Regions from separate parts of the Pseudomonas sp. H3_E07 genome, predicted to be linked through region 2. Evidence: riboswitches for the same ligand, from Rfam matches in the RefSeq annotation. Region 2 holds a riboswitch; each other region holds the start of a gene.
What was found. A riboswitch is a leader RNA that binds a small molecule or an ion and turns the genes downstream of it on or off. The one in region 2 is predicted to bind cobalamin.
Positions count from the first base shown of each region.

Region 1: it holds a riboswitch for cobalamin, as region 2 does, so the genes downstream of both, AB4O08_RS21825 (ABC transporter substrate-binding protein) here and cobW (cobalamin biosynthesis protein CobW) in region 2, are expected to answer to the same signal.
Region 3: it holds a riboswitch for cobalamin, as region 2 does, so the genes downstream of both, cobO (cob(I)yrinic acid a,c-diamide adenosyltransferase) here and cobW (cobalamin biosynthesis protein CobW) in region 2, are expected to answer to the same signal.

Region 1 is NZ_CP162795.1:4,752,469-4,755,736, reverse strand. It holds gene AB4O08_RS21835 (M4 family metallopeptidase) at 1-70, opposite strand, end outside; gene AB4O08_RS21830 (DNA/RNA non-specific endonuclease) at 199-1,125, shown strand; cobalamin riboswitch at 1,162-1,356, shown strand; gene AB4O08_RS21825 (ABC transporter substrate-binding protein) at 1,461-2,471, shown strand; gene AB4O08_RS21820 (FecCD family ABC transporter permease) at 2,468-3,268, shown strand, end outside.
Region 2 is NZ_CP162795.1:188,415-191,682, reverse strand. It holds gene AB4O08_RS00830 (CbtA family protein) at 1-456, opposite strand, end outside; gene AB4O08_RS00825 (CbtB domain-containing protein) at 468-656, opposite strand; cobalamin riboswitch at 753-957, opposite strand; cobalamin riboswitch at 1,436-1,635, shown strand; gene cobW (cobalamin biosynthesis protein CobW) at 1,729-2,796, shown strand; gene cobN (cobaltochelatase subunit CobN) at 2,800-3,268, shown strand, end outside.
Region 3 is NZ_CP162795.1:4,465,869-4,469,136, forward strand. It holds gene AB4O08_RS20505 (C40 family peptidase) at 1-77, shown strand, start outside; gene AB4O08_RS20510 (C40 family peptidase) at 222-761, shown strand; cobalamin riboswitch at 859-1,109, shown strand; gene cobO (cob(I)yrinic acid a,c-diamide adenosyltransferase) at 1,189-1,800, shown strand; gene AB4O08_RS20520 (cobyrinate a,c-diamide synthase) at 1,797-3,128, shown strand; gene bluB (5,6-dimethylbenzimidazole synthase) at 3,125-3,268, shown strand, end outside.

The DNA.
Region 1 (3,268 bases), 1.6 Mb from region 2:
CGATCTGGTCGAGCATATAGGGCGGGATCAGGCAGAAAATCGGATTACGATTCGGCTGGCGAACACACATTGGCTGGCTCCATTTGGCAGGTAACAACGTCCGGGTCATCGATTCAGGATAGCCTCCAGGGGTTATCGCGTGTCATCAATTGTCATTAACCTATGTTGCAGTCGTGTTTATCCAAGGAGGACTGACCGATGCCCGCACGTAAAGCCAAAATCGACCTTTCATACCGCCCCAGGCTCGCTGACCTGCGCCCATTGATCGCACCGAGCCCCACATTGCTGGAGGCACGAGCCGCGACGCCCCGCGTCACCTCGGCCAACGACTTGAAGGACCGACGCGGCTACGCTGAGGACTTTCTCGGCAGCTTCGGGGTGCCCTGGCCTACGGTTGAAGAGACCTTGGCCGGCGATGTCCAGAAGCGCCTGGACTACACGCACTTCTCGATAACGATGTCACGCTCGAAGCGGCTCGCGCTGTATGTGGGCGTCAACATCGATGGCGGGCAGCATGTGGACATCATTCGCAGCAACGACACCTGGGCCTACGACGGACGCCTGCCCATTGATGCGCAGGTGGGCGAAGCACTGTATGCCAGCAACGGCCTGGATCGCGGCCACCTGGTGCGCCGACAAGACCCCAACTGGGGCGACGCGGCGCAAACCGCCAACTTCGACACCTTCCATTTCACCAACTGTTCACCGCAGATGAGCGGGTTCAACCAGAAAACCTGGCTGGAGCTCGAAGACTACATCCTCGACAACACCCAGCGCTGGAAAGCCCGAGCCACCGTGTTCACCGGCCCGGTGTTCGCCGACGACGACCGGGTGTACCGGGGCGTCCAGATCCCCAAGGCGTTCTGGAAAGTGGTCGCCTACCTCAGCGATGACGGCAAGCCTTCGGCCAGCGCCTACATGATCGACCAGAGCCGCGAGCTGGGCCAGCTCGACCTGGTGTTCGGCCAGCTCAGGACCTACCAGCGCAGCGTAATCCAGATAGAACGCCTCACCGGCCTGCGTTTTGCCAACCTGGCCGACTACGACGGCTTCAGCAACGAAGAACGCGCCACCGGCACGCGGATTGAAGCGCTGATACAGGGGCCTGAAGACATTCGTCTCTGACCGAGCGTGCCTCGGGCTATATCGCCCCGCCCTAATCAACTACCATACCGCGCCGGTTCCCAAACGGGACTAATAGGGAATCCGAAGCGCGGTACACCCTCGCCAATCGGAACTGCCCCCGCAACTGTAGGTGCTGAGCCTGCTCCCTGATGCCACTGGACCTTGTCCGGGAAGGCCGGAGCCTGGCGACGACGCATCAGTCAGGAGACCTGCCGGCCCAAGCTCAATTACCAACCGGCGGGGTGTCCGGGAAGGACATTCTTGCCTGTTTTTCTAGTGCAGCGCTTAAGGGTGTATTTCCGAATGGCACGTACGGTTCATTCGGAGATTGCCCCATGCTGCCACGCGTTACCGCCCTGCTCACCGGCCTGGGCTTCTGTGCCCTCGCCCAAGCCGCGCCCACCCACTACCCGCTGACCGTGGAAAACTGCGGCAGTCGCCTGACCTTCCAGCAAGCCCCCGCCCGCAGCGTGACCATCGGCCAGGCGGCCACAGAGATGCTCTACGCATTGGGCGTGGGGGACAAAGTGGTCGGCACCTCACTGTGGTTCAACAGCGTACTGCCGCAGTACAAGGTGCAGAACGACAGCATCGAGCGGCTAGCCAACAATGAGCCGAGCTTTGAAGCCGTGATCGCCAAGCGCCCGCAGCTGGTGGCCGCCGAGCTGGAGTGGGTGGTCGGGCCCCAGGGCGTGGTCGGCACCCGCGAGCAATTCCATGAACTGAAGATCCCCACTTACCTGCTGCCCTCCGACTGCGAAGGCAAGGACAACCTGGTAGGCGCCGACGGCACACGGCTGGAGCCGTTCCGTATCGAAACGATCTATAAAAGCATCGGCCAACTCGCCGAGATCTTCGACGTACAGGCGCGCGGCCAACAGTTGAACGACGACCTCAAGGTACGCTTGGCCAAATCTGTTGCCACCGTGCAAAGCAAAGGCCTCAAGCAAGCCAGTGCCTTGGTGTGGTTCTCCAGTTCCGAGATGGCCAGCGATCCTTACGTGGCCGGCCACAAGGGCATTCCAGAGTTCATGCTGGAAACCCTCGGTCTGCACAACGTGGTGCAATCCGTTGAAGAATGGCCCGCCGTCGGCTGGGAAACCCTCGCCAAGGCCAACCCGACCTTTCTGGTGATCGCACGCATGGACCGCCGCCGCTACCCCGCCGACGACCATGAAAAGAAACTGGCCTTCCTGCGCAGCGATCCCGTGACTCGCAACATGGACGCGGTGAAAAACAACCGCATCATCATCCTCGATGCCCTGGCGCTGCAGGCCAGCATCCGCACGTTCGACGGGCTTGAGCAACTGGCCACGGCCATCGACGGCTACGACCTGCCCAAATGACGCGCACCCTACTCGCCCTGGCCCTGCTATTAGCCGCCCTACTCGCGGGGGTGGCGATCGGCGAAACCGCCATCTCACCGCAAGTCGTGCTCCAGGTGCTCGCCAACAAACTGTGGGCGGCCAGCTACGTGCTTGACCCCATCGACGAAGGCGTGGTGTGGAACTACCGCCTCACCCGCGCCCTGGTCGCCGCTGCGTGTGGCGCCGGGCTGGCGACGTGCGGGGTGATCCTGCAATCGCTGTTGCGCAACCCACTGGCCGATCCCTACCTGCTGGGCATCAGTGCCGGCGCTTCGACTGGCGCGGTGCTGGTGGCGTTGATCGGCGTGGGCGGCGGGTTGATTTCGTTGTCGGCGGGCGCGTTTGTTGGCGCCATGGCGGCGTTTGCGTTGGTGATCCTGCTGGCGCGCGCCAGCGGTTCGGCCAGCGGCACCGGCCAGATCATTCTGGCGGGCATTGCCGGCTCGCAGTTGTTCAATGCGCTCACCGCCTTCCTGATCACCAAATCCGCCAGTTCCGAACAGGCGCGCGGCATCCTGTTCTGGCTGCTCGGCAACCTCAGTGGTGTGCGCTGGCCCTCGGTGTGGTTAGCGGTGCCGGTGGCCGTCGCAGGCTTGGCGGTGTGCCTGTGGCACCGCCGTGCGTTGGATGCGTTTACCTTCGGCAGCGACTCGGCAGCGTCCCTCGGCATTCCGGTGCGCCGGGTGCAATTTGTGCTGGTGGGCTGCGCGGCCCTGGTGACGGCGGTGATGGTGTCGATTGTTGGCTCCATCGGCTTTGTCGGATTGGTAATCCCC
Region 2 (3,268 bases):
CGTAGAAGCCGCAGTGCCGATCCACCAGGTCTGGCGCAGCGCCAGGTCCGCGGCGGCGGTGCCCGGCAGCTCAGGCGGCAGGCCCATCGTCGGTGCCAGCACGAAGGTTGCGTAACCGGCCAAGCCCCACAGCAGGCCTTGGGCGGTGCGGGTTGGCGCGCGCAGTGTGTAGAGACCGGCCAGCATCAGCGCAAAACCGACCGCGACCACCAGATTACCGCCTGTGGTGGAGAGCACGCGCTGCCAGCCGTCTTCCGGCTCCCAGGCTTCGGCATCGTGGGTGTGGGCGGCAGCGCCTTCGGTGTGTTCGTGGGCCACTTCGGTGGCGGCCGGGGCCTTTTCAAAGGTTTCCGCCTGCAGAATCAGCGGGGCGACCCAGAAGCTTTGCAGCAAGGTCAGCAACAGGGCGGCCAGCAGGCCGGTGAAACCTGCAGTTTGCGCGATACGCTTGATCATGTCGGCAGGTCTCAGTGGCACGGGAACGCAGCGCTGTGGCGGGTATCGTGGGCAGCGTTGTGCACGGCCTCGATGTGCGAGAAACCGGCAAAGTACACCAGGCACGCACCAAGGATCGACGCGCCGATGGCGGCGGTCAGGCGTTGGCTCAGGGTGGCGGTGCTGCTGGCGGAGTGCGAGGTGCTGCTGACGATCGACATGGCGCGTCCCTTTCAGGTGTCTGGGTGAAACGAGCGCATGGAAACCCCGCGAGCCAGGCACGCAGGGTTTGAACAGCGCCCGCCCACCGCGGGTTTGTTATCTGAATTTTTCGGGCCGGTCTCCGGGCTTGCGAGGGGCAATGTGCCTAATAAGCATCGCCTTCCCATGCCGTCGAGGCACAGTGGATCTGACGCTTCACTCGCTTACCGTTGCGGGGGCAGCACCGGACTGGTCATATCGCTATGACGCACCGGTTTCCCGTTTCACCCTGTGAAGGGCACCCGAAACAAGATGTGTAGGAGAGCATGGGGGTGGGAGGGGAGTCAATTGGGGTGTGTACATATCCCTTGTTGCGATGATGGCTGAAATGGGTTCCGCTCCTACAGCGAACCGCCTTTGCTCTACACCACTCAAGCCGGCTGTCAGGCCGCTGTGCTTTTGCTTTTGATCTTGATCTTGATCCTAAGCGCCCCGTCAAACACGCTGGCCGGAATTCGACAGGGATTTGGGGGGTAAACCGGCAGGGATGCCGGTTTAGCCGCCCCGCGCCATGGATGGCGCGTGGCGGTGGCCCCCCAAATCCCTGTCGGATTACGGGCACACCGAGCGTGAGCGAGGTGCCGAGTGTTGGGGCAAGAGCCCTTTGGTTACTTTGGGGCTCTTTTCCAAAGTGACCCGCCGTAAGGGCGGAACCCATAGCAGCCATCACCGCAGAAACGGATATGTACACTAACCCAACCAATCCAACCCCATCATTGACCATCCCCCAAGCACTGCGTAGCCTTACACCCTTCGAGGTTCTTCGGCCCAGGCCGAAGCTAAGAAGGGAACGCGGTCCAAGCCGCGGCTGCCCCCGCAACTGTAAAGGGTTCAGCTGACTGCCACGCCACTGCCGACAAGGCGGGAAGGCGCAGCCAGCGCCGGTCGCAAGACCCGCAAGCCCCAAGCCAGGAGACCTGCCTCGCAACCGATTTTCTACTTCAACCGGGCGGGGTGATCCGGTGACGAAATCCGCTGCTGCGCGCCGTCGCAGGGCCTATCGTCCCGTATGCCCGCCCCCAAGGGCATCCGATGAAAACACTGGCCAAACTCCCCGTCACCATCGTCACCGGCTTCCTCGGCTCGGGCAAGACTACCTTGCTGCGCCACATGCTCGACAACGCCCAGGGCCGTCGCATCGCCGTGATCGTCAACGAATTCGGCGAACTGGGCATCGACGGTGAAATCCTCAAGCAGTGCTCCATCGGCTGCACCGAAGAAGAAGCCAACGGCCGCGTCTACGAGTTGGCCAATGGCTGCCTGTGCTGCACCGTGCAGGAAGAGTTCTTTCCAGTGATGCGCGAGTTGGTGGCCCGTCGCGGCGACCTCGACCATATCCTCATCGAAACCTCCGGCCTGGCCCTGCCAAAACCGTTGGTACAAGCCTTTCAGTGGCCGGAAATCCGCAGCGCCTGCACCGTCGACGCTGTGATCACCGTGGTCGACAGTCCGGCCGTGGCCGCCGGCACCTTCGCCGCTTTCCCGGACCAGGTGGATGCCCAGCGCAAGCTCGACCCGAACCTGGACCACGAGTCGCCGCTGCATGAGCTGTTCGCCGACCAACTGGCCAGCGCCGACCTGGTGATCCTCAACAAGAGCGACCTGATCAGCCCTGAAGACCTGGCCCGTGTGCGCCTGGAAGTCGCGGAAGAACTGCCGCCCGCGGTGAAGATCATTGAAGCCAGCAGCGGTCGTTTGCCGTTGGACGTGCTGATCGGCCTGGGTGCCGGCTCCGAAGAGCATATCGACGGTCGCCACAGTCATCACGACCATCACCATGACGGTGAAGACGATCATGACCATGATCACGACGCCTTCGACTCCATCTCCATCGACCTGCCGCAGGCCGATGAAGCGCTGCTGCTCGACGCCCTGACCCAGTTGGTGGTGCAACACGGCATCCTGCGCGTCAAAGGCTTCGCTGCGATTCCGAACAAGCCGATGCGCCTGCTGATCCAAGGGGTGGGTACGCGTTTCGACAAGCACTTCGACCGTGCCTGGGGCCCGGACGAAGCACGCATCACACGCTTGGTGCTGATCGGTCAGGACCTCGACGCGGCGGGCCTTGAAGCGCAACTGCGCGCAGCCCTCAGCGTTTAACCCATGCACCTGCTCAGGACCCAGCCCGGTGGTTTCGTCTCGGACGACAATATTGCCGACCTCGGACAAACCCCCGCTGATCTGGTGATCCTGTGCAGCGGCGATTCCAGCCTGGCGCTGCTGGCCGAAGCGGCCCAGCAGTTGCCGGACGATTACCCCAGCTTTCGCTTGGCCAACCCGATGCAGGTGCAGAACCATGCCTCGGTCGACCTGTATGTCGATGAGGTGCTGCGCCACGCCAAGGTCATCCTGATTTCCCTGCATGGTGGCATCGGTTATTGGCGTTACGGCATTGAGCGTCTGGTGGAATTGGCCGAGCGTGGCGTTCAACTGATTCTGGTGCCGGGGGATGATCGCCCGGACCCTGAGCTCAGCGGACTAAGTACCGTCGGCGCCGAAGAGCGTGATCGCCTCTGGCACTTCCTGCGCCAGGGCGGCCTGGGCAATGCCCTGGATTTCTATCGCTGCCTGG
Region 3 (3,268 bases), 1.9 Mb from region 2:
GCTACTGGAGCAAAACCTTCATCGAAGCCAAGCGCGCACTCGCCATGGCCCCGACGACAGTTACCGCTAGCAAGTAAACTTAAAGTGATACTTGAAGTTTGACGTGTAAGCGCTAGAATCCCTGGACATTGTTGTAATCCGTTCGCGCGAGCTTTGCTTGCGCGTTCTGGTTTTCAGCGTTCGGCAGCGAAAGCCGCATCCAGACCAGGATTGTTCTGCCCATGTCGACCTCGGCCCGCCTGATCCTCATTCTTTGCGCCGCGCTGCTCAGCGCCTGCGCAAGTCGTCCACCGCCGCCCGCTCCCGTAGCGGTGAAGCCCAAGCCGGTGTTCAACTATTCCAGCCAGAATTTCTCGCCTGCGGCCGAAGACGTCCTCTTCCGTGCCCTGGGCCTGGTCGGCACGCCTTATCGGTGGGGCGGCAACACACCGGACTCCGGGTTTGATTGCAGTGGCCTGATCGGTTTTGTCTTCCGCGACGCTGCCGGCATCTCCCTGCCGCGTACCACTCGCGAATTGATCGTGATGCGTGCGCAAGATGTCAGCGAGCAGAATCTGCAGACGGGCGACCTGTTGTTCTTTGCCACGGGCGGCGGTTCACAGGTCAGCCACGCCGGGATCTACGTCGGTGAAGGCCGTTTTGTGCATGCACCGCAAACCGGTGGTACGGTGAAGTTGGACACCTTGTCCAAGGCGTATTGGCAGAATGCCTACCTGAGCGCCAAGCGCGTGTTGCCAGGCAATCTGGCGCGTAATCCTTAGAAAGCAGCGGCAGGTTTCACGCGTGAAGCTGCAAGCGGTGCGATGCCTGCTTGCGGCGATCAGCTTGAAGCTTGCAGCTCGCCCCTCAAACTACTACCCTTCGCCGCTTGTTCCAGGTGCTCTGTGACCCATGGGTCGACGGAGTGAAACAGGGAAGCCGGTGAGTGAGCGCACTTGTACACAGTGACGCCGCGATCCCGGCGCTGCCCCCGCAACGGTAAATGAGTCAAGACGCTGCCTTTTGCCACTGTATCGCTCGCGATATGGGAAGGCGCAGCGTCGGTCTGCGCTTCTATAAGACGCGCGCCACTCATGAGCCCGGAGACCGGCCTGCAACATCCAACAGCATCACGGTGGGCGATGCTTGGCTGTCTGTTTTTTCTTTTTCCTGCCCGCCGTTTTTGTCCAGCCCCAACGGAGAGCTGCCATGACCGATTCCCCCGACCGCGACGAACGCCACCTGGCGCGCATGCTGCGCAAAAAAGCCGTGATCGATGAACGCATCGCCAACTCCCCGAACGAGTGCGGCCTGTTGCTAGTGCTGACCGGCAACGGCAAAGGCAAGAGCAGCTCCGCGTTCGGCATGCTGGCCCGAGCCATGGGGCACGGCATGCAGTGCGGTGTGGTGCAGTTCATCAAGGGGCGCAACAGTACCGGTGAGGAATTGTTCTTCCGCCGTTTCCCCGAGCAAGTGCGCTTTCATGTCATGGGCGAAGGCTTCACCTGGGAAACCCAGGACCGCCAGCGTGACATCGCCGCCGCAGAAGCCGCCTGGGCGGTTTCCCGCGAGTTGCTGCAGGACCCGTCTATCGGTCTTGTCGTACTCGACGAACTGAACATCGCTCTCAAGCACGGCTATCTCGACCTGGACCAGGTGCTCAGCGACCTGCAAGCCCGCCCGCCGATGCAACACGTGGTGGTCACCGGCCGCGGTGCCAAGCCTGAACTGATCGAAATGGGCGACACCGTCACCGAAATGGGCATGCTCAAACACGCATTCCAAGCCGGTATCAAGGCACAGAAGGGCGTCGAACTTTGAATCAGCCCCGTCATTGCCCGGCCGTCTTGATTGCCGCACCGGCGTCCGGCCAGGGCAAAACCACCGTCACCGCCGCGCTTGCCCGATTGCACCGCAACCTGGGGCGCAGGGTACGCGTGTTCAAATGCGGCCCGGACTTCCTCGATCCGATGATCCACGAACGCGCCAGCGGTGCGCCGGTGTATCAATTGGACATGTGGATGGTGGGCGAGCAGGAAAGTCGTCGCTTGCTATGGGAAGCGGCGGGGGAGGCGGACCTGATCCTGATCGAAGGCGTGATGGGCCTGTTCGACGGCACACCGTCCAGCGCCGACCTGGCGCGACACTTCGGCGTGCCTGTCTTGGGCGTGATTGACGGTACGGCGATGGCCCAGACCTTCGGCGCGTTGGCCCTGGGCCTGGCACGTTATCAGCCGGATCTGCCGTTTGCCGGAGTGCTGGCCAATCGCGTTGGCACCTTGCGTCACGCACAATTGCTCGAAGGCAGCCTCACCGAAGGCCTGCGCTGGTACGGCGCGTTATCCCGCGAGACCGGTATCGAACTGCCTAGCCGTCACTTAGGCCTGGTACAGGCGAGCGAACTGAACGACCTCGATGTGCGTCTCGATGCAGCCGCCCAAGCGCTGGGCAGCAGTTGCGAAGTGGCTTTGCCGCCGCCAGTGACCTTTGCCGCACCGGAAGTGATCGAAACCCCGCCATTGCTCAACGGTGTGCGCATCGCCGTGGCCCGCGACGAAGCCTTCGCGTTTACCTATGGCGCCAGCCTCGACCTGCTGCGGGCAATGGGCGCTGAACTGGAGTTTTTCTCGCCGATCCATGATCGCGAATTGCCTGATGTCGACAGCCTCTATCTGCCCGGTGGTTATCCGGAATTGCACCACCAGGCGCTGGCGGAAAACACCTCGATGCTTGACGCCATCCGCGCTCATCATGCCGCCGGCAAACCGCTGCTCGCCGAATGCGGCGGCATGCTCTACCTGCTGGACTCGCTGACCGATGTCGAGGGTGTTCGCGCCGAACTGGTGGGCCTGCTGCAAGGCGATGCGGTGATGCAGAAGAAACTCGCGGCCTTGGCGCTGCAAAATGTCGAATTGCCCGAAGGCACGCTGCGCGGCCATACCTATCACCACTCCCTGACCACCACCGAATGGCAGCCGATTGCCCGTGGCCTTAGCCCCAATGGCGGACGCGGTGCCGAGGCGGTTTATCGGCAGGGGCGGATGACGGCTTCCTACGTACACTTTTACTTCCCCTCGAATCCCCAGGCGGTGGCCGCATTGTTCGCGCCCGATCCTGTAGGCGCCGGCTTGCCGGCGATGAGGCCATGACCGACAACGCCTTCCCCGAGGCCGACCGCCAGGCGGTCTACCGCGCCATCGCTGAACGTCGCGACATGCGCCACTTCAGCGGCGGCACTGTCGCCCCGGAATTGCTCCATCGTCTGCTCCAGGCCGCGCACCAGGCACCC